4 regions of the Streptomyces sp. NPDC041814 genome follow, and region 4 is predicted to be linked to each of the others. Evidence: riboswitches for the same ligand, from Rfam matches in the RefSeq annotation. Region 4 holds a riboswitch; each other region holds the start of a gene.
The links. A riboswitch is a leader RNA that binds a small molecule or an ion and turns the genes downstream of it on or off. The one in region 4 is predicted to bind cobalamin.
Positions count from the first base shown of each region.

Region 1: another riboswitch for cobalamin. It lies ahead of ACZ6C6_RS11275 (ribonucleoside-diphosphate reductase subunit alpha); the one in region 4 lies ahead of ACZ6C6_RS06630 (ABC transporter substrate-binding protein).
Region 2: another riboswitch for cobalamin. It lies ahead of ACZ6C6_RS02815 (prenyltransferase/squalene oxidase repeat-containing protein); the one in region 4 lies ahead of ACZ6C6_RS06630 (ABC transporter substrate-binding protein).
Region 3: another riboswitch for cobalamin. It lies ahead of ACZ6C6_RS00290 (cobalamin biosynthesis protein); the one in region 4 lies ahead of ACZ6C6_RS06630 (ABC transporter substrate-binding protein).

Region 1 is NZ_JBVJAM010000003.1:357,297-361,906, forward strand. It holds gene ACZ6C6_RS11260 (GntR family transcriptional regulator) at 1-74, shown strand, start outside; gene ACZ6C6_RS11265 (DUF3311 domain-containing protein) at 332-586, shown strand; gene mctP (monocarboxylate uptake permease MctP) at 583-2,199, shown strand; cobalamin riboswitch at 2,265-2,388, shown strand; gene ACZ6C6_RS11275 (ribonucleoside-diphosphate reductase subunit alpha) at 2,529-4,610, shown strand, end outside.
Region 2 is NZ_JBVJAM010000001.1:619,785-624,394, forward strand. It holds gene ACZ6C6_RS02800 (winged helix DNA-binding domain-containing protein) at 1-436, shown strand, start outside; gene ACZ6C6_RS02805 (DUF3291 domain-containing protein) at 433-894, opposite strand; gene ACZ6C6_RS02810 (helix-turn-helix transcriptional regulator) at 942-1,580, opposite strand; cobalamin riboswitch at 1,679-1,814, shown strand; gene ACZ6C6_RS02815 (prenyltransferase/squalene oxidase repeat-containing protein) at 1,916-3,172, shown strand; gene ACZ6C6_RS02820 (SCO2322 family protein) at 3,169-3,888, shown strand; gene ACZ6C6_RS02825 (energy-coupling factor transporter transmembrane protein EcfT) at 3,885-4,610, shown strand, end outside.
Region 3 is NZ_JBVJAM010000001.1:52,229-56,838, forward strand. It holds gene ACZ6C6_RS00270 (alpha/beta hydrolase) at 1-309, opposite strand, end outside; gene ACZ6C6_RS00275 (class II aldolase/adducin family protein) at 379-1,059, opposite strand; gene ACZ6C6_RS00280 (inorganic phosphate transporter) at 1,203-2,468, shown strand; gene ACZ6C6_RS00285 (hypothetical protein) at 2,502-2,735, shown strand; cobalamin riboswitch at 2,883-3,010, shown strand; gene ACZ6C6_RS00290 (cobalamin biosynthesis protein) at 3,135-4,127, shown strand; gene ACZ6C6_RS00295 (cobyric acid synthase) at 4,124-4,610, shown strand, end outside.
Region 4 is NZ_JBVJAM010000002.1:278,352-282,961, forward strand. It holds gene ACZ6C6_RS06615 (acyl-CoA dehydrogenase family protein) at 1-854, shown strand, start outside; gene ACZ6C6_RS06620 (acyl carrier protein) at 1,097-1,339, shown strand; gene ACZ6C6_RS06625 (beta-ketoacyl-[acyl-carrier-protein] synthase family protein) at 1,336-2,559, shown strand; cobalamin riboswitch at 2,596-2,782, shown strand; gene ACZ6C6_RS06630 (ABC transporter substrate-binding protein) at 2,845-3,873, shown strand; gene ACZ6C6_RS06635 (FecCD family ABC transporter permease) at 3,870-4,610, shown strand, end outside.

The DNA.
Region 1 (4,610 bases), on a different contig from region 4:
TCGAGTGGGTGCGCTCGGTCTACCGCGGCGACCGCTACAAGTTCGTGGCCCGCCTGAAGCGGCCGCTGGACTGACCGTCGCACCGACTGACCCGGCGTACGCATGTGCGCCGCGAACGGCCCCCGGACCCGCCTCCGGGGGCCGTTCGGCGTTCCCGTGGCCGGCCTTGGACCGGACCAACCCCCGGACGTTTGCCGCCAATCCGGCCATCCGGCCGGCCGGTGACGACCGTTGCCGGACCGCAATGCGGACGGGGGGTGACGGTGGCCGGATGCCTCGCCTAGATTTCCTGCGCATTACAGGTGATCAGCGAGGGGACGGAGTCGCCGCCATGCCGGAAGAACCAGAAGGAAAGCCACCCACGGTCACACCGCTGCGGGTGGTCATCGCGCTGTGCCTCATCGCGCCGTTCGTGGCGATGCTCTGGGTGAGTTCGTACGCGAAGATCGACCCCACGTTCATCGGCATCCCGTTCTTCTACTGGTACCAGATGCTCTGGGTGCTGATCTCCACCGCGCTCACCATGATCGCGTACAAGCTGTGGCAGCGTGACCAGCGCGCCCGCAAGGGGGGTGCGTCGGCATGAAGGACGGCGTGAACGGCGTCGCGCTCGGCGTCTTCATCTTCTTCTTCCTGGCCGTCACGGTCATGGGCTTCCTGGCCGCCCGCTGGCGCAAGGCCGAGAACGAGGCCACGCTCGACGAATGGGGCCTGGGCGGCCGGTCGTTCGGCACCTGGGTCACCTGGTTCCTGCTCGGCGGCGACCTCTACACCGCGTACACCTTCGTCGCCGTCCCCGCGGCGATCTACGCGGCGGGCGCGTCCGGCTTCTTCGCCGTGCCCTACACCATCCTGGTGTACCCGCTGATCTTCACCTTCCTGCCGCGCCTGTGGTCGGTCTCGCACAAGCACGGGTACGTCACCACCTCGGACTTCGTCCGCGGCCGGTTCGGCTCGAAGGGGCTGTCGCTGGCCGTCGCGGTCACCGGAATCCTCGCCACCATGCCGTACATCGCGCTCCAACTCGTCGGCATCCAGGCGGTGCTGGACGTGATGGGCGTCGGGGGCGGCGAGAACACCAACTGGTTCGTCAAGGACCTGCCGCTGCTGATCGCGTTCGCGGTGCTCGCCGCGTACACCTACTCGTCGGGGCTGCGGGCGCCCGCGCTGATCGCGTTCGTCAAGGACGGGCTGATCTACCTGGTCATCGCCGTCGCGATCATCTACATCCCGATCAAGCTGGGCGGCTTCGACGACATCTTCGCCTCCGCCCAGGACAAGTTCACCAAGGCGGGCGCGGGCGGACTCGCACCGCCCGAGGCCGGGCACTGGGGTTACGCCACGCTGGCACTCGGCTCCGCGCTGGCGCTGTTCATGTACCCGCACTCGATCACGGCGACGCTCTCCAGCCGCAGCCGTGAGGTGATCCGCCGCAACACCACGATCCTGCCGCTGTATTCGCTGATGCTGGGCCTGCTCGCGCTGCTCGGCTTCATGGCGATCGCCGCCGGCGTCAAGGTGGACAACGGCCAGCTGGCCATCCCGCAGCTCTTCGAGAACATGTTCCCCGACTGGTTCGCCGGGGTGGCCTTCGCCGCGATCGGCATCGGCGCCCTGGTGCCGGCCGCGATCATGTCCATCGCCGCGGCGAACCTGTTCACGCGCAACATCTACAAGGACTTCCTGAAGCCGGACGCGACGCCCGAGCAGGAGACCAAGGTCTCCAAGCTGGTCTCGCTGCTGGTCAAGGTCGGCGCGCTCGCCTTCGTCCTCACCATGGACAAGACCGTCGCGATCAACTTCCAGCTGCTGGGCGGGATCTGGATCCTCCAGACCATGCCGGCCCTGGTCGGCGGCCTGTTCACCCGGTGGTTCCACCGCTGGGCGCTCATCGCCGGCTGGGCGGTCGGCATGATCTACGGCACGGCTGCCGCGTACGGGGTCGCGAGCCCGACGCAGAAGCACTTCGGCGGGTCCTCCAAGGAGATCCCGGGCCTCGGCGAGATCGGCTACATCGGCCTCACCGCGTTCGTGCTGAACGTCGTGGTCGTCGTCGTCCTCACCTTCGTCCTGAACGCGGTCAAGGCCCCCGTCGGGACCGACGAGACCTCCCCCGGCGACTACACCGCGGACGCGGGCGACCCGGGCGTCCAGGAGAAGCTGCCGCCGGCCACGGCGGGAGCACCCGGCGGTCACTGACCGCACACCTTGACGCCACGCGACACAACATGTGGGGGCTGCCCGGCAGGGCGGCCCCCACATGTATGCTCATGCTCGCTGTCGCCGCAGGGGAATCCGGTGTGAATCCGGAACTGTCCCGCAACGGTGTTTCGGTGTGCTTCGGCACACCCGACAAGTCCGAGGACCTGCCGACGGCGCATCCGGCTCGACCGAACCGGATGCCCAGACGTCCGGGCCTCGTGGGATGGGCCGGTGGACGCCGCACGGAGTGCCGCCCCGCCCGGGCCCCTCCTGCCCGGCTGCCCCCGCTCCCCGCCGGCCCAGAGCCGAGCGAGGGAGAGCACCACGTGACCATCGCGCCAGCCGATCCGGCTTCAGCGGCCGCATCAACGGGAACCACGAGCGACGGACCGGGCACCGCACTGCTGCGGACCCTGACCGACCTCACCGCGGACCTGCCCGACACCGACCCCGGCCGCGTCGCCGCCGCCGCGCTGCGCGGCCGCAACGCCCGGTCGGACGAGGCGGAGCTGCGCTCGCTGGCCACCGAGGCCGCGGCGGGCCTCATCTCCGAGGACCCGGCCTACTCCCGCCTCGCCGCCCGGCTGCTCACCCGGTCCATCGCGGACGAGGCCGCCGGACAGGGTGCCACCTCGTTCGCCGCCTCGGTCGCCGTGGGCCACCGCGAGGGCCTGATCGCGGACCGGACCGCCGAGTTCGTCACGCTCCACGCGACCGCCCTGGACGCCCTGGTCGAGCGGTCGCTCGCGGACGGGGCCGACGACCGCTTCGGGTACTTCGGGCTGCGTACCCTGCACAGCCGCTACCTGCTGCGCCACCCGATCACGCGCCAGGTCATCGAGACCCCCCAGCACTTCATGCTCCGGGTCGCCGCCGGGCTCGCCGAGGACACCTCCGAGCGGGCGCTGGACGAGGTCGCGGCGCTGTACGGGCTGATGAGCCGGCTGGACTACCTGCCGTCCTCGCCGACGCTCTTCAACTCCGGCACCCGCCACCCGCAGATGTCGTCCTGCTACCTGCTCGACTCGCCGCTGGACGAGCTGGACTCGATCTACGACCGCTACCACCAGGTGGCCCGCCTGTCGAAGCACGCGGGCGGCATCGGCCTCTCGTACTCCCGCATCCGCGCCCGGGGCTCGCTGATCCGGGGCACCAACGGGCATTCCAACGGCATCGTGCCGTTCCTCAAGACGCTGGACGCCTCCGTGGCCGCCGTGAACCAGGGCGGCCGCCGCAAGGGTGCCGCCGCGGTCTACCTGGAGACCTGGCACGCGGACATCGAGGAGTTCCTGGAGCTCCGCGACAACACGGGCGAGGACCAGCGGCGCACGCACAACCTGAACCTGGCGCACTGGATCCCGGACGAGTTCATGCGCCGCGTCGACGCGGACGCCGCCTGGTCGCTGTTCTCCCCGGCGGACGTGCCGGAGCTGGTCGACCTGTGGGGCGACGCGTTCGACGCCGCGTACCGGGCCGCCGAGGCGAAGGGCCTGGCCCGCAAGACCATGCCGGCCCGCGAGCTGTACGGCCGGATGATGCGGACCCTGGCGCAGACCGGTCAGGGCTGGATGACGTTCAAGGACGCCTCCAACCGCACCGCGAACCAGACCGCCGAGCCGGGCAGGGTCGTGCACTCCTCGAACCTGTGCACCGAGATCCTGGAGGTCACCGACGACGGCGAGACGGCCGTCTGCAACCTCGGTTCGGTCAACCTCGGCGCGTTCGTCAAGGGCTCCTCGATCGACTGGGAGCGGCTGGACGCCACCGTGCGCACCGCGGTGACCTTCCTCGACCGCGTGGTGGACATCAACTTCTACCCGACCGAGCAGGCCGGCCGGTCCAACGCCCGCTGGCGGCCGGTGGGCCTGGGCGCGATGGGCCTCCAGGACGTCTTCTTCCAGCTGCGGCTGCCCTTCGACTCGCCCGAGGCCCGCGCGCTCTCCACGAAGATCGCCGAGCGCGTCATGCTCGCCGCGTACGAGGCGTCCTGCGCCCTCGCGGAGCGCCCCCAAACACCTTCGACAGGCTCCGGTGCAGGGGGGACCCCCCTGGGTCCGCTGCCCGCCTGGTCCGAGACCCGGGCCGCGCGCGGGGTGCTGCACCCGGACCACTACGACGTGGAGCTGAACTGGCCGGAGCGCTGGGATGCCCTGCGGGCCCGGATCGCGAGGAGCGGGATGCGCAACTCGCTGCTCCTGGCCATCGCCCCGACCGCGACGATCGCCTCGATCGCGGGGGTCTACGAGTGCATCGAGCCCCAGGTCTCCAACCTCTTCAAGCGGGAGACCCTGAGCGGTGAGTTCCTCCAGGTCAACGGCTACCTGGTGGACGAGCTGAAGCGGCTCGGCGTGTGGGACGCGCGGACGCGTGAGGCGCTGCGCGAGTCGAACGGCTCGGTGCAGGGCTTC
Region 2 (4,610 bases), on a different contig from region 4:
GGCGGCCCTGGCGGACGAGGTGGAGCGGCTTCGGGGGCCGGGCGGTGAGGTGCTGTTCGACCTCCCGGGCGCCTCCCGGCCGGACGCCGACACACCGGCCCCGTCCAGGCTCATGGCGATGTGGGACTCCACGCTGCTGGCCTATGCGGACCGGGACCGGGTGATACCGCCGGAGTACCGCCCGCTGGTGATCCGGCGCAACGGGGACGTGCTGCCGACCCTGCTGGTGGACGGCTTCGTCGCGGGCGTGTGGCGGCCGACGGCCGAGGGGGTCGAGGCCACGGCGTTCCGTCCGCTGCCGCCCGCCGTCTGGGACGGACTCGCCGCGGAGGCGGATGCGTTGACCGCGTTCCTCGGCGCCCGTGAGCGGGTGGTCTACAACCGCTACCACCACTGGTGGGCGAAGCTCCCGGACGCGGATGTGCGGATGCTCTAGGGAGTGCCGGGCGGCGGGTGCGGGGCGCGGAAGGTGAAGGCGTCGGGGGTGTCGCCCTTCGCACGGAGCAGGGCGACCCGGTCCATCGCTTCCTGGACGCTCGGGCGGTGGCCGGCCGGGACCCACCACAGGGCCATGTGGTGCTCGGCCAGTCGCTCGAACCACTCGCGGCGGCGGGCCATGACCCTCAGGTGATCGCTGCGGTACACGTACGCCTTCAGCGCGTCGACCGATTCCCAGACCGAGCAGTTGAACAGGAGGAGCGGGTCCCCGTCCTCGGGGCGCAGGCCCGTCGCGTCGGTCCCGCCGTCGTCCACCATCCGCCAGACGAAGCCGGGGGCGCGGTCGGCGAGGGCGTTGATCTCGGTGAGCTGCGCGACGAAGTCGGCGAGCTGGGGGCTGTCGAGCGGGGCGAGGATGCGCCCGACGTTGACCTGGGCAAGGTGGAAGTCGTTCACGGGCCAAGCATGGCCGGGTGAACCTTCTAAAGTCAACGGATTCTTTTTTAGACTTCGGCGGCCGCCTCGGGGCCCTCGATCGCGACGCAACAGCCTTCGGGCAGCGGCTCCATGGCCGCCTTCCAGCCCTCGGGGAGCAGTCCTTCGATGCCGGCGAGGTTCATCCCGCAGACCAGGGCCGGGAATTGCTCGGCCAGCGCGTGGAACGGGCAGTTGTTGAGGCGGAGTTTCCCGCAGTCCCAGTACGGCTCGTAGCCGCGCTCGCGCAACGTGTGGACGGGGTCCGCCGCACCCGCCGCCTCCCCGGCCGCGCGCGCCGCCGCCTGCAACTCGTTGTCGAGCCCGGCGCGTTCGACCACCTCGGCGAGCAACTGGCTCACGGTGTCGTACGAACGCGGCGGTACGGACACGGCGTGCTCGCCGGCCGCCCGCCGGTACAGCTTGGAGGGCCGCCCGGCGCCGGGGCCGGTCCGGCCGGAGAGCCGCCGGAACGTGGTGTCCAGGAGCCCGGCGTCCACGAGCTTGTCCAGGTGGAACGCGGCCACGGCCCGCGTCACCCCGACCGCGTCCGCCGCGGCGTCCCGCGTGACGTCGCCCTGGGCGGCGGCCACGTGTCGGTACAGCCCACGGCGCACGGGGTCCCCGAGGACCGCCAGCGCGTCGAGGGCGGCGTCGTCACTGCTCACGGGCCCGAGTCTAGGCGGTGGCGTTTTCAGCCCCTGCGGCGCTTGAGCAGCGGGGTCCGGGGCGGCGCCCCGTTCGGGAAGGGGCGGGGAGGGGGACAAACCCCGCCCGCTAGACTGGCCGCGTCGTCACTATGCCCGTTCAGGGGGAAGCCGGTGCGAATCCGGCACTGACCCGCAGCCGTAAACCGCCGCGAGGCGAAAGTCGGAATGCCCTGCCCGAGTCGTGACCCGCTCACGCCGCCGGAACCCCGGCGGCCCGCCCCGTCGAGGAATACGGAGCCGGAGCCTGGTGCCGTGTGTGCCGTGCCCGGCCCCCAGGAGAGGCACCGCCCGCCATGACCGCACGCCGCAGCGCCACCGCGCTCGCCGTCACCGCCGCCGCGCTCTGCGCGGCCGCCGCCCCGGCCGCCGTCGCCGCGCCGTCGCCCTCTCCCTCGGCCGCCCTGCCCTCCGGGCTCTACGGCACCGGCGACCCGACGTACGACGGGGTGTGGCGGCAGTCTCTCGCCTTCCTCGCGCAGCAGGCCACCGGTGTGACTCCGGCCACGAAGGCCGTCGACTGGCTGACCGGCCAGCAGTGCGACAGCGGAGCCTTCCCCGCGTACCGTCCGGACGCCTCCGCGCCCTGCACCGACAAGACGGTGGTCGACACCAACGCGACGGCCGCCGCCGCCCAGGCGCTGCGCGCGATCGGCGGCCACCAGGACGCCGTCGCGAACGCGGTCAGCTGGCTGAAGTCCGTCCAGAACGAGGACGGCGGCTGGGGCTACACCGCCGGCAGCCCGAGCGACGCGAACTCCACGTCCATCGTGATCGGCACCCTCGCCCGGGCCGGCGAGAAGCTGGGCGACGTGACGACGCACGGCGGCAGGACCCCGTACGCCGCGCTGCTGACGTTCTCCATCCCCTGCGGCGGCAAGGACGGCGGCGCCTTCGCCTACCAGCCCGACAAGTCCGGCAAGCTCGCCGCCAACGGTGACGCCACCGCCGCCGGTGTCCTCGGCGCGCTCGGCAAGGGCCTGGTCGTCTCCGACAACGCGGCCGTGAAGGACCCCGCCTGCCACAAGGGCTCCCCGCTCGAACCGGAGCAGGCCGCGCAGAACGGCGCCTCCTACCTCACGACCGCCCTCGCGAAGAACGGCCACCTGGACCTGCCGAAGATGCCCGGCGCGGAGGACAGCGCCCCGCAGCCCGACTTCGGCAACACCGCCGACGCCGTCGTCGCCCTGTCCGCCGCCGGGCACAAGGACAAGGCGGCCGGTTCGGTCGCCTGGCTGAAGAAGAACTCCGCCGCCTGGGCGAAGCAGAGCGGCCCCGCCGCCTACGCCCAGCTGATCCTGGCCGCCCACGCGACCGGGGCCGACGTCCACGACTTCGGCGGCGCCGACCTCGTCGCCCAGCTGAACGCCACCGGCCCCGAACCGGCCGCCGTGAAGAAGCCCGAGCCGACGGCCACGGAGGACGAGGAGAAGAAGGACAGCGGCGACGGCGACGGCATCGGCGGCGTCTGGTGGTTCGTCGGCATCGGCCTCGCGGTCGGCGCGGGCGCCGGCTTCCTGATCAGCGGCCGCCGCAAGAACCAGCAGCTGTGAGCCGCGTCGCACGAGCCGCCGCGCTCCTGGTCGTCGGCGCCGTCCTGGCGCTGCTCGGCGCGGGCACGGCGCAGGCGGCGGGCTACCGCTACTGGTCGTTCTGGGAGGGCTCCGCGAGCGGCTGGTCGTACGCCACCCAGGGGCCGTCGCTCGTCCGGCCCGAGGACGGGTCGGTGCAGGGCTTCCGCTTCTCGGTGAGCGCCGACTCCCAGGACGCCTCCAAGCCGCGCGGCACCCCCGACTTCGCGAAGATCTGCGCGGACACCCCGGCGAAGGACGGCAGCAAGCGCGTCGCCGTCGTCATCGACCCGGGTACCGCGTCCGACGCGCCGGACGGGGAGACCCCGCCCCCGCCGCGTACCGCCTGCGCGCGGGTCGCGGAGGACGCGAGCAGCGCGGAGGCCCTGGCGGCGGTCGCCAAGCCGCTGCGCTACGACGCGAGCGCGATGCTCTGCGCGATCTCCGGATACCCGGCCACGGGCTGCGGCGAGCAGGTCTCCGGCCCCGCGACGGGCGGCGCGGACGGCGGCGGTTCGAACGGCGGCGGCGCGGACGGCGGCAGCAAGGCACCCGCATCGGCCGCCGCGTCCGACGCCGCCTCCACCGGCGGCCACGGCGACGACGGCGGCCCGTCCGCGGGCGTCCTCGTCGGGATCGGCGCCGTGCTGCTCCTCGGCATCGCCGCAGTCGCGCAGGCCCGCCGCCGCCGCGGATGACCGGCTCGACGGCCGGCCGCGCGGAGACCACCGCGGACCGGCTCCCCGCCTGGCGCGCCCCCGCCGCGACCCGCTCCAACGCGGTGCCGGCCGGGGCGTGGTGGCTGTGGGCGCTGGGCCTGGCCACCGCCGCGTCCCGGACCACCAACCCGCTCCTGCTCGGCCTGCTGGTCGGGGTCGCCGGCTACGTGGTGGCGGCGCGCCGCACGGACGCGCCGTGGGCCCGGTCGTACGGCATGTTCATCCGGATCGGGCTCTTCGTGATCGCGGTCCGGCTGCTGTTCTCCGTCTTCCTCGGCTCCCCGATCCCCGGCACGCACACCCTGTTCACGCTGCCCGAGGTGCCGCTGCCCGACTGGGCGAAGGGCGTCCGGATCGGCGGCCGGGTCACCGCCGAGCAACTGCTGTTCGCGCTGTACGACGGGGCGAAGCTGGCGGCCCTGCTGATCTGTGTCGGCGCGGCGAACTCCCTCGCCAACCCGGCCAGGCTGCTGAAGTCGCTGCCCGGCGCGCTCTACGAGGCCGGGGTCGCCGTCGTCGTGGCGATGACGTTCGCGCCGAACATGGTCGCCGACGTGCTGCGGCTGCGCACCGCCCGCCGGCTGCGAGGCCGCCCGACCGGCGGCGTGCGGGCCGTCCTCCAGATCGGCCTTCCGGTCCTGGAGGGCGCCCTCGAACGGTCGGTCGCCGTCGCCGCCTCCATGGACGCGCGCGGTTACGGG
Region 3 (4,610 bases), on a different contig from region 4:
GACGCGTTCCAGGCGGCGCACGACTGTGTCGGCGGCCTGGTGGGCCCGGTCGAGCACGGGCCCGACGACGGCGTGGACGTCCTTGCCGGTCAGCCCGTACGTGCCGGGGCGCAGCGAGGTGAGGGACCGGGTCAGGGTGACCTGTCCGGCGGCCGTCGCGTGGACGGTGAGTTCGCGGTCGGCGGGGAGCGGTCGGCCGGGCGGCGTCCTGAGGGCGACGTCGCCGGCGAACCGGCCGGCCGCGACCGCTGCCGCACCGGCGCCGATGAGTGTGGTGACGGCCACTGCCGTCGCGGTAACCGGGCGCACACCCTCAGTGTCGGGGTCCGGGCGCCGCAATGCCAGCGGGCAGGGCCGTCCGGTGCCGCCCGTCCCCCTTCAGCGCCGTCCGGTGCCGTCCCGGTCTGGTTGCCCGTACCCCTTCAGCGCCTCCAGGACCTCGCCGAGCTGGCCGTCGGACAGCAGGGCCGGGGTGCGGCCGGGTACGGCGCTCGCGGTGAGCCAGACGTGGCAGAGCCATTCGAGCTGGGCGGTGCGGTCGTACGCCTCGTCGAGGGTGGCGCCGTAGGTGACGGTGCCGTGGTTGGCGAGCAGGCAGCCGGTGCGGTCGCGGAGGGCGGTGAGCATGTTCGCGGCAAGTTCGGGGGTGCCGTAGCGGGCGTAGGGGGCGACGCGGACCGTGCCGCCGAGCATCGCGGCGGCGTAGTGCACCGGGGGGACCTCGGTGACGAGAGTGGAGACGGCGGTGGCGTGGACCGCGTGGGTGTGCACGACGGCCCTGGCGTCGGTGTTCCGGTAGACGGCGAGGTGGAGGGGAAGTTCGCTGGTGGGGGCCAGAGCCCCGAAGGTCTGGTTGCCTTCCGGATCGACGCCGGTCAGATCCTCGGGGCCCAGCCGGTCGTACGGCACTCCGCTGGGCGTGACCAGCACCGTGTCGCCGACCCGGAGCGAGACGTTTCCGGAGGTTCCGACGACCAGTCCCTCGGCCGCCGTGCGGCGGGCCGCGGCCATGACCGCCTCCCATCCCCGGGCGATCGCGACGTGCTCTCGGTCACTCATACGAAGATCCTTTCCGGCCCCGCCCCGGGCGCCACCCGGGCACCGTCGCGGAGGTCACCACAGCGCCCTGCTCAGTTCATCTTCCGTTCACTCAAGTTGCCTACGTTCCACGTGCCAATGACGTCGAACGATTGCCTGGGTAAATGGAACACATCACGCTGCTGCTCGCGATAGTGATCGTGACAGCTCTAGTGTTCGATTTCACGAACGGTTTCCACGACACCGCCAACGCGATGGCCACGACCATCTCGACCGGCGCCCTCAAACCCAAGACGGCGGTCGCGATGTCCGCCGTTCTCAATCTGGTCGGCGCGTTCCTGTCCGTGGAGGTCGCCAAGACGATCTCCGGCGGGATCGTCAACGAGGACGGCCTCAGAACCGAGGTCATCTTCGCGGCGCTCGTCGGCGCCATCCTGTGGAATCTTCTGACCTGGCTGGTCGGACTGCCGTCCAGCTCCTCCCACGCACTGTTCGGCGGCCTCATCGGCGCCGCGGTGATGTCCGCCGGCTGGTCGTCGGTCAACGGCGGCACCGTCGTCACCAAGGTGCTGCTGCCCGCCGTCGCCGCACCGATCGTGGCCGGCGTCGCCGCGCTCCTGGCCACCCGCCTCACGTACCGGATCGGCGGGAAGATCCGCAACGACGCCCAGGAGAAGGCGACCGCCAAGGGCTACCGGGCGGGGCAGATCGCCTCGGCCGGGCTCGTCTCGCTCGCCCACGGCACCAACGACGCGCAGAAGACGATGGGCATCATCACCCTGGCCCTGGTCACCGGCGGCGTCCTCTCCCCCGGCTCCAACCCGCCGGTCTGGGTGATCGTGAGCGCCGGTCTCGCCATCGCCATGGGCACCTACCTCGGCGGCTGGCGCATCATCCGCACCATGGGCAGCGGCCTGACCGAGCTGAAGCCCCCGCAGGGCTTCGCCGCCCAGACCAGCGCGGCCACCGTCATCCTGGCCTCCTCGCACCTCGGCTTCTCCCTCTCCACCACGCAGTCCTGCTCCGGGGCCGTGATGGGCGCGGGCCTCGGCCGTGCCGGGGGTGTGGTCCGCTGGTCCACCGCCACCCGGATGTTCGTCGCCTGGGGCCTGACCCTGCCGGCCGCCGGCCTGGTCGGCGCGGGCGCCGAGTTCCTGACGAAGCAGGGCACCTGGGGCGTCGTGGTCGTCGCGGCCCTCCTGGTCGCCGGTTCCGGGGCGATCTGGATGCTCTCCCGCCGCAAGCCCGTCGGCCACGGCGACGTCGCACCCGGCACCGAGGACGCGGCCCCGGCCGAGCCCGCGGGTGTCGTCACCCAGGCCATCGCCGCCGTGAGCCCGCCGCCCACCGTGGCGCACGACCTCGCCGCCACCATTCCGGCGCCCGCCGGTCCCGTCGCCGCCGATCCGGCCCGACCCGCCACGGTCTGACAGACCCCGGTACTCCGGTAAAGGACACCCCGTATGAACATCGACTGGGCAGCTCTGGGCACCGTCTTCGGCGTCTCCCTCGTCGCCACCGTCGCCCTGGTGGGCCTCTTCACGCTCGGCATCGTCGGCCTCTCCAGGCAGCCGGAAACGGCCGCCGAGGGCGGTACGGCGGGCGGATCGGTCCTGCTGGCGCGCGCCGGGGCGTACGTCTGCTTCGGGCTGTGCGCGGCGGCGGTCGCGTACGGCATCTATCTGATCGTCGCCTGACGCCTCACCACCCCATCGGGCCGGACGCACCTCGTGCGCGTCCGGCCCGATGTGCGTCCGCCCACGGCGCGCCGTCGCAGGTCAACGGCGAGTTGACGGGCGTTCGCGGGGCGTGGTGGACTGCCGGAGCCATTACGGCGACAGCAGAGGAAGCCGGTGCGAATCCGGCGCGGTCCCGCCACTGTCACCGGGGAGCGGTCCCCCACCGCACGTCACGGCCCGCGCGAGCGGGCTGGAAGACCGGGGGAATCCGCCGATCCGGAAGCCAGGAGACTCCCTGTCGCCGTCACGTCGAACCAGGGCGCGGACCCTGAGTGAGGACATATCGCCATGCCCGGCTGCCGTGCGCACCTCTTCCCACAGCCCTCGTCGGCGGACTCCGGCACGGCCGGCTGAACCGTGCGTGCCGATCGCATCTACGCGTACGGCGCCACCGCCGGCCTGATCGGCGACCTGCTGCTCGGTGACCCTCGCAGGGGGCACCCGGTCGCCGCCTTCGGGCGGGCCGCCGCGGCCGTCGAGGACCGGCTCTGGCGCGACCACCGCGGCCGGGGCGCCCTGCACACCCTGATCTGCGCCGGGGGCGCCGCCGGGAGCGCCGCGCTCGCCGCCCGCGCCCTGCGCCGCCACCCCGCCGCGTCCGTGGCCCTGACCGCCGCCGCCACCTGGTCCGTCGTCGGCGGTACGTCGCTGGGGCGGGAGGCCCGGGCCATCGGCGGGGCGCTCGCCGCGGGCGACATCGAGTCGGCCCGGGAGCGGCTGCCGCACCTGTGCGGGCGCGACCCGCGGGCGCTGGACGGCCCCGGGATCGCGCGGGCCGTGGTCGAGTCCGTCGCCGAGAACACCTCGGACGCCGTGGTCGGTGCCCTCGTCTGGGGCGCCCTCGCAGGTGTCCCCGGGCTCGTCGGCTTCCGCGCCGCCAACACGCTCGACGCGATGGTCGGCCACAAGTCGCCCCGCCACCTGAGGTACGGCTGGGCCTCTGCCCGGCTCGACGACCTCGCGGGCTGGCCCGGCGCCCGGCTCACCGCCGTGCTCGCCGTGGCCTCCGGCGGCCGTCCCCGGGAGGCGGTACGGGCCTGGCGGGCGGACGCCGCGAAGCACCCGAGCCCCAACGCGGGGCCCGTGGAGGCCGCGTTCGCCGGGGCGCTCGGCGTACGGCTGGGCGGGACCCTGGCGTACGGCGGGCGCGTCGAGCACCGGCCCGTGCTCAACGGGGAGGCCGGGCGGGCGGTGGAGACCGGGGACATCGAGCGCGCCGTGCGCCTGTCGCGCCGGGTGGGCGTGCTCGCCCTCGGCGTCACCGTGGCCGCCCGGCTGGGCGCGGCGGCCCTCGCGCGCCGGGCCCGGAGACCTCACGGATCCCGTACTGCTGGACGGAGAGCGATATGAGCGGCGGACTGCTGGTCGCCGGGACCACATCGGACGCGGGCAAGAGCGTCGTCACGGCGGGCATCTGCCGCTGGCTGGTGCGCCGGGGGGTGAAGGTCGCCCCGTTCAAGGCGCAGAACATGTCGCTGAACTCCTTCGTCACCCGCGAGGGCGCCGAGATCGGCCGGGCCCAGGCGATGCAGGCCCAGGCCGCCCGCGTCGAGCCGACCGCCCTGATGAACCCGGTGCTGCTCAAGCCCGGCGGCGACCGCTCCAGCCAGGTCGTCCTGATGGGGCGGCCGGTCGGCGAGATGAGCGCCCGCGGCTACCACGGCGGGCGGCAGGAGCGCCTGCTGTCCACCGTCACGGACTGCCTGGAGCAGTTGCGGAGCACGTACGACGCGGTGATCTGCGAGGGCGCGGGCTCGCCCGCCGAGATCAATCTGCGCCGCACGGACATCGTGAACATGGGCATCGCCCGGGCCGCGCGCTTCCCGGTCATGG
Region 4 (4,610 bases):
CGCTCGCCGAAGCCATGGCCACCGTCTTCGCCATGAGCCTGCTGCACCGCCGCGTCCTGGACCGCTGGGAGGCGGCCCAGGCGGGGCCCGAGGCCGGGCGGGAGGCGGCCGAGCGCCTGGTGGACATCGCCAAGGGCTGGATCACCTGGCAGGCCAGGGCCGTGATCGTGGAGTCCCGGGAACGCTGCGGCGCCCAGGGCCTCCTGGAGAACAACGGGATGGCCGCGCTCGTCACCGGCGTCGAGGGCGCCATCACCGCCGAGGGCGACAACCTCGCCGTCCACGCCAGGGCCGCCGCCGCCCTGCTCGCCGACCGCCCCCCGTACGAGCCGGGCGCCCCGGACAGCGGCGAACTCACCGACCTCCGGTTCCTGGTCCGGCTCCTGGGCCGCGCCGAGGAGCTGTGGTTCGCACGCGCCGGGGCCCGGGCGGCCCGGACGGCCCCCGGCGACCCGCTGGGCCGGTGGAACGCGGCGGCGGGCCCCGCGCTGCGCGGGGTCGAGGCGCACGCCTGCCGACAGGCGGCCGAGGCGTATGCGGAGGCGGTCGAGGCACTGCCCGCCGGAGCGGACCGGGACCGGCTCGGCGAATTGGCCCGGCTGTTCGCCCTGGGCCGGGTCGCGCGCGACAGCGGGGACCTGCTCGCGGCCGGCCACCTGAGCGCCGGTCAGGCGGAGGCGCTGACGGACCACACCGAACGGCTCATCGACGCGGTGGCCCCGCACCTCCCGGAGCTCGCCGACTCCTTCGCGTTCCCCGAGGAGATGCTCGCCGACTGGCCGATCGCGGGCGCCGGTTACGCCGAGGCGTACGACGATCCGGAGGCCCACTGGCACCGGGCGGCCGGCCGGTGAGGGGTACACGGGCGCGCCGCGCGGCACGCGCCGTACAAGGGCTCGGGGCGGGGGCCGCCCTCCTCGCCTACTGGACGACCGTCGCCCTGCTCGCGCGGTGGTGCGGGGCGCCCCGGCCGGATGTTGGTGAATCGGTTCGCCGCTGGGCGTAACCGGAGCGACGCTGCTCAGTTGTTCCGGCGTCGGGGCCGTGCGCACAAGCACCGGACGCCCCGCCCGGATGGCATGAGGAAAGGAAGACCATGAGCACGATCCACCCCCGCATCACCGACGTACTCAGCCGTACCTTCAAGGTGCCCGTGGCCGAGATCCTCCCGGACTCCACGATGGACAGCCTGGACATGGACTCCCTGGCGGCCGCCGAGTTCGCCGTCGTCCTCCGGGAGGCCACCGGGGTCGAGCTGGACACGGGCACCCTCACCCGGGGGACCACCCTCGCCGAGCTCACGGCGCACCTCGACGCGGCGGTGGGCGCCGCCCGATGAGGACACCGGCCATCGCCGTCACCGGGCTGGGCATGATCACCCCGGTCGGCAACGACACCGAGTCCACCTGGGAGGGGGTGTGCGCGGCCGTGAGCCCGGCCCGCACCGTCCCCGCGCTCGCCGGGTGCGCGATCGACTTCGCCTGCGTGGTCGACGGCATCGACCTGGACGCCGAGATCGGCCGCCGTACGGCCTTCCGGATGGGCCGGTACGTCAAGTTCGCGGTCCTGGCCGCCCGGGAGGCCGTCGCCGACGCCGGGCTCGACCCCGCCGGCTGGGACGGCAGCCGGGTCGCGGTCGTCGTCGGCACCAGCAGCGGGGGCTCCGCGCACCTCACCGACCAGGCGCTGGTGCTGGAGCGGCGGGGCCCGGAGGCCACGTCGCCCGCCGGGGTCCTGCTGACCATCCCCAACATGCCCGCAGCCGAGATCGCGATCGAGATGCGGGCCACCGGACCCAGCATGGCCCCCTGCACGGCCTGTTCGTCCGGCGTCACCGCGCTGTCCGTCGCCCGCGACCTGCTCGCGACCGGGCAGTGCGACGTGGCCATCGCGGGGGCGACCGAGTCGACCGTCTTCCCGATCGCCATGACCGGCTTCGCCCGGTCCGGCGCGGCCGCCCGCGCGGACGGCGACCTCTCCCGGCTTAGCCGGCCCTTCGCCGCCGACCGCGCCGGACTCGTCATGGGCGAAGGGGCCGCCGTCATGGTGCTGGAACGCGCCGCCGACGCGGAGGCCAGGGGCGCCGAACCCCGGGCCCTGATCGCCGGCACCGGCGCCACCACGGACGCCCACCACCCCACCAGCCCGCACCCCGACGGGCGGGTCGCCCGGGCCGCCGCCGAGGCCGCCCTGCGCGACGCGGGCTGGCGGGCCGACGAGGTGGAGCACGTCAACGCGCACGGCACCGCGACCGTACGCAACGACGCCGCCGAGGCCGCGCTGATCAGCCGGGTGTACCGGCACCGGCCTCCCGTCACCGCCCCCAAGGGCGTGCTCGGGCACTGCATGGGCGCGGCCGGGGCGATCGAGGCGGGGCTGACGATCCTCACCCTCCAGCGGGGGGTCGTCCCGCCGGTCGCCAACCTGGACGCGCCCGCGCCCGGGTTCGACATCGACTGCGTCACGAAGGTGCCGCTGGTGCGGCCGGTCAGCCGGGCCGTCAGCCACTCCTTCGGATTCGGCGGGCACAACGCGGTGGTGGCCCTCCAGCGCCCCTGACCGGCCGGACGCGGCGCTGAGCTGCGGGTAAGCCCGTGGTAGCGTGCCGGAGCCAGTCGAACTCCTCGTGGGAGTCAGGGAATCCGGTGCGAATCCGGAACTGACGCGCAGCGGTGAGGGGGACGGGCGGGGCCACGGCCACTGGGAGACCCGGCGTCTCCCGGGAAGGCGTCCCGTCCGAGCGAACCCGAGTCCGAAGACCTGCTGGCGACCGCCGCCCGGGACCGGGCGGCGGACCGTACAGCGGGCCCCGCGCATGGGCCCAGAGACGCCGAGGTATGCCCCGTGCCGCCCATACGTACCGCCGCTCTGCTCACCGTCGCCCTCCTGCTGCTGACGGCCTGCGGAGGGTCCCCGTCCGGGAAGGCCGACGCCGTCGGCCCGACGGACGGCTATCCGGTCACGCTCAGGAACTGCGGGCGCACCGTCACCGTGGACGCCCCGCCCCGGCGCGCGGTCTCCGTCGACCAGGGCACCACGGAGATCCTGCTCTCACTCGGCCTCCAGGACCGGATGGCCGCCACCGCCACCTGGACCGACCCCGTGATGAAGGGCCTGGAGAAGGCCAACGCGGGCGTGAAGCGGATCGCCGACAACCGGCCCTCGTCCGAGAAGGTCCTCGACCAGGAGCCGGACTTCGTCGCGGCCGACTTCGAGTCGACGCTCGCCAAGGGCGGCGTCGCCCCGCGCGAACAGTTCGAGAAGCTGGGCGTCCCCACCTATGTCTCGCCCGCCGACTGCACAGCCAAGGACAACACCAAGGACGGCGACGGCGTCCGCAGCGGCGCCCTGACCATGGACAGCGTCTACGCCGAAGTGCGCGACCTGGCCCGGGTGTTCGGCGTGCCCGAGCGCGGGGAGAAGCTGGTCGAACGGCTCGGCGACCGTATCCGTGAGGCCGCCGACGGCGTCGACGGATCCGGCACCTCCGTCATGTACTGGTTCGCCAACTCCGAGTCCCCCTACCTGGCGGGCTGCTGCGGGGCGCCGGGCATCATCACCCGGGAGCTCGGCCTGAAGAACGTCTTCGACGACACGCACGACGAATGGCCCCAGATCAACTGGGAGACCGTCGCCGACCGCAACCCGGACGTCCTGGTCATCGGCGACCTCACCCGCAAGTCGCAGACCGCCGAGAGCGCTGCCGGGAAGATCGCCTTCCTGGAGTCCAACCCCGTCACGAAGAGGATGGACGCCGTACGCCACAAGCGCTACGTCCTGCTCAGCGGCCAGGCCATGAACCCGACCATCCGCACGGTCGAGGGCGTCGAACTGGTGGCCGCCGGGCTGCGCGACCTCGGACTCGCGGGGTGACGGCCACCGCCCGGCTCACCGCTCCGCGCGAGAAGGACCCGGAGACGACGCCCGCACGCTCCCGGCTGCGCGGCGGCCTCCTGTGGACCGGCGGCCTCCTGCTGCTCGCCCTGTCCGTCGCGGTCGCCGTCACCGTCGGACCGGCCCGGATCTCCGTCGTGGACGTCTGGTCCGCCGTCGCCGCCCACCTCGGCATCGGCGAGGCCCGGCTCAGCCCGATCCGGGACGGCATCATCTGGAACCTGCGCATGCCGCGCACCCTGCTCGCCGCCGTCTGCGGGGCAGGCCTCGCGGTCTGCGGGACCGTCATGCAGTCGCTGCTGCGCAATCCGCTGGCCGACCCCTTCGTCCTCGGCGTCTCCTCCGGCGCGTCCACCGGCGCCGTCCTGGTCGTCGTGCTCGGCGTCGGCGGGGGAGCCGTGACGCTGCCGGCCGGGGCGTTCATCGGGGCCCTCTGCTCCTTCGCCCTGGTGATGCTGCTCAGCCACACCCTGGGCGGCTCCACCGACCGGGTCGTGCTCTCCGGCGTCGCGGCGATGCAGCTGTTCTCGGCGCTGACCTCGTTCGTCGTCATGACCGCCGCCGACGCCGAGCAGACCCGCGGGGTGCTGTTCTGGCTGCTCGGCTCGCTCGGCGGAGTCGGCTGGACCGATGTCTGGGTCTGCTCCGCCGTCCTCGCCGTCAGCCTGCTGATCTGCCTGGGCCACGCCCGTACGCTCGACGCCTTCGCCTTCGGG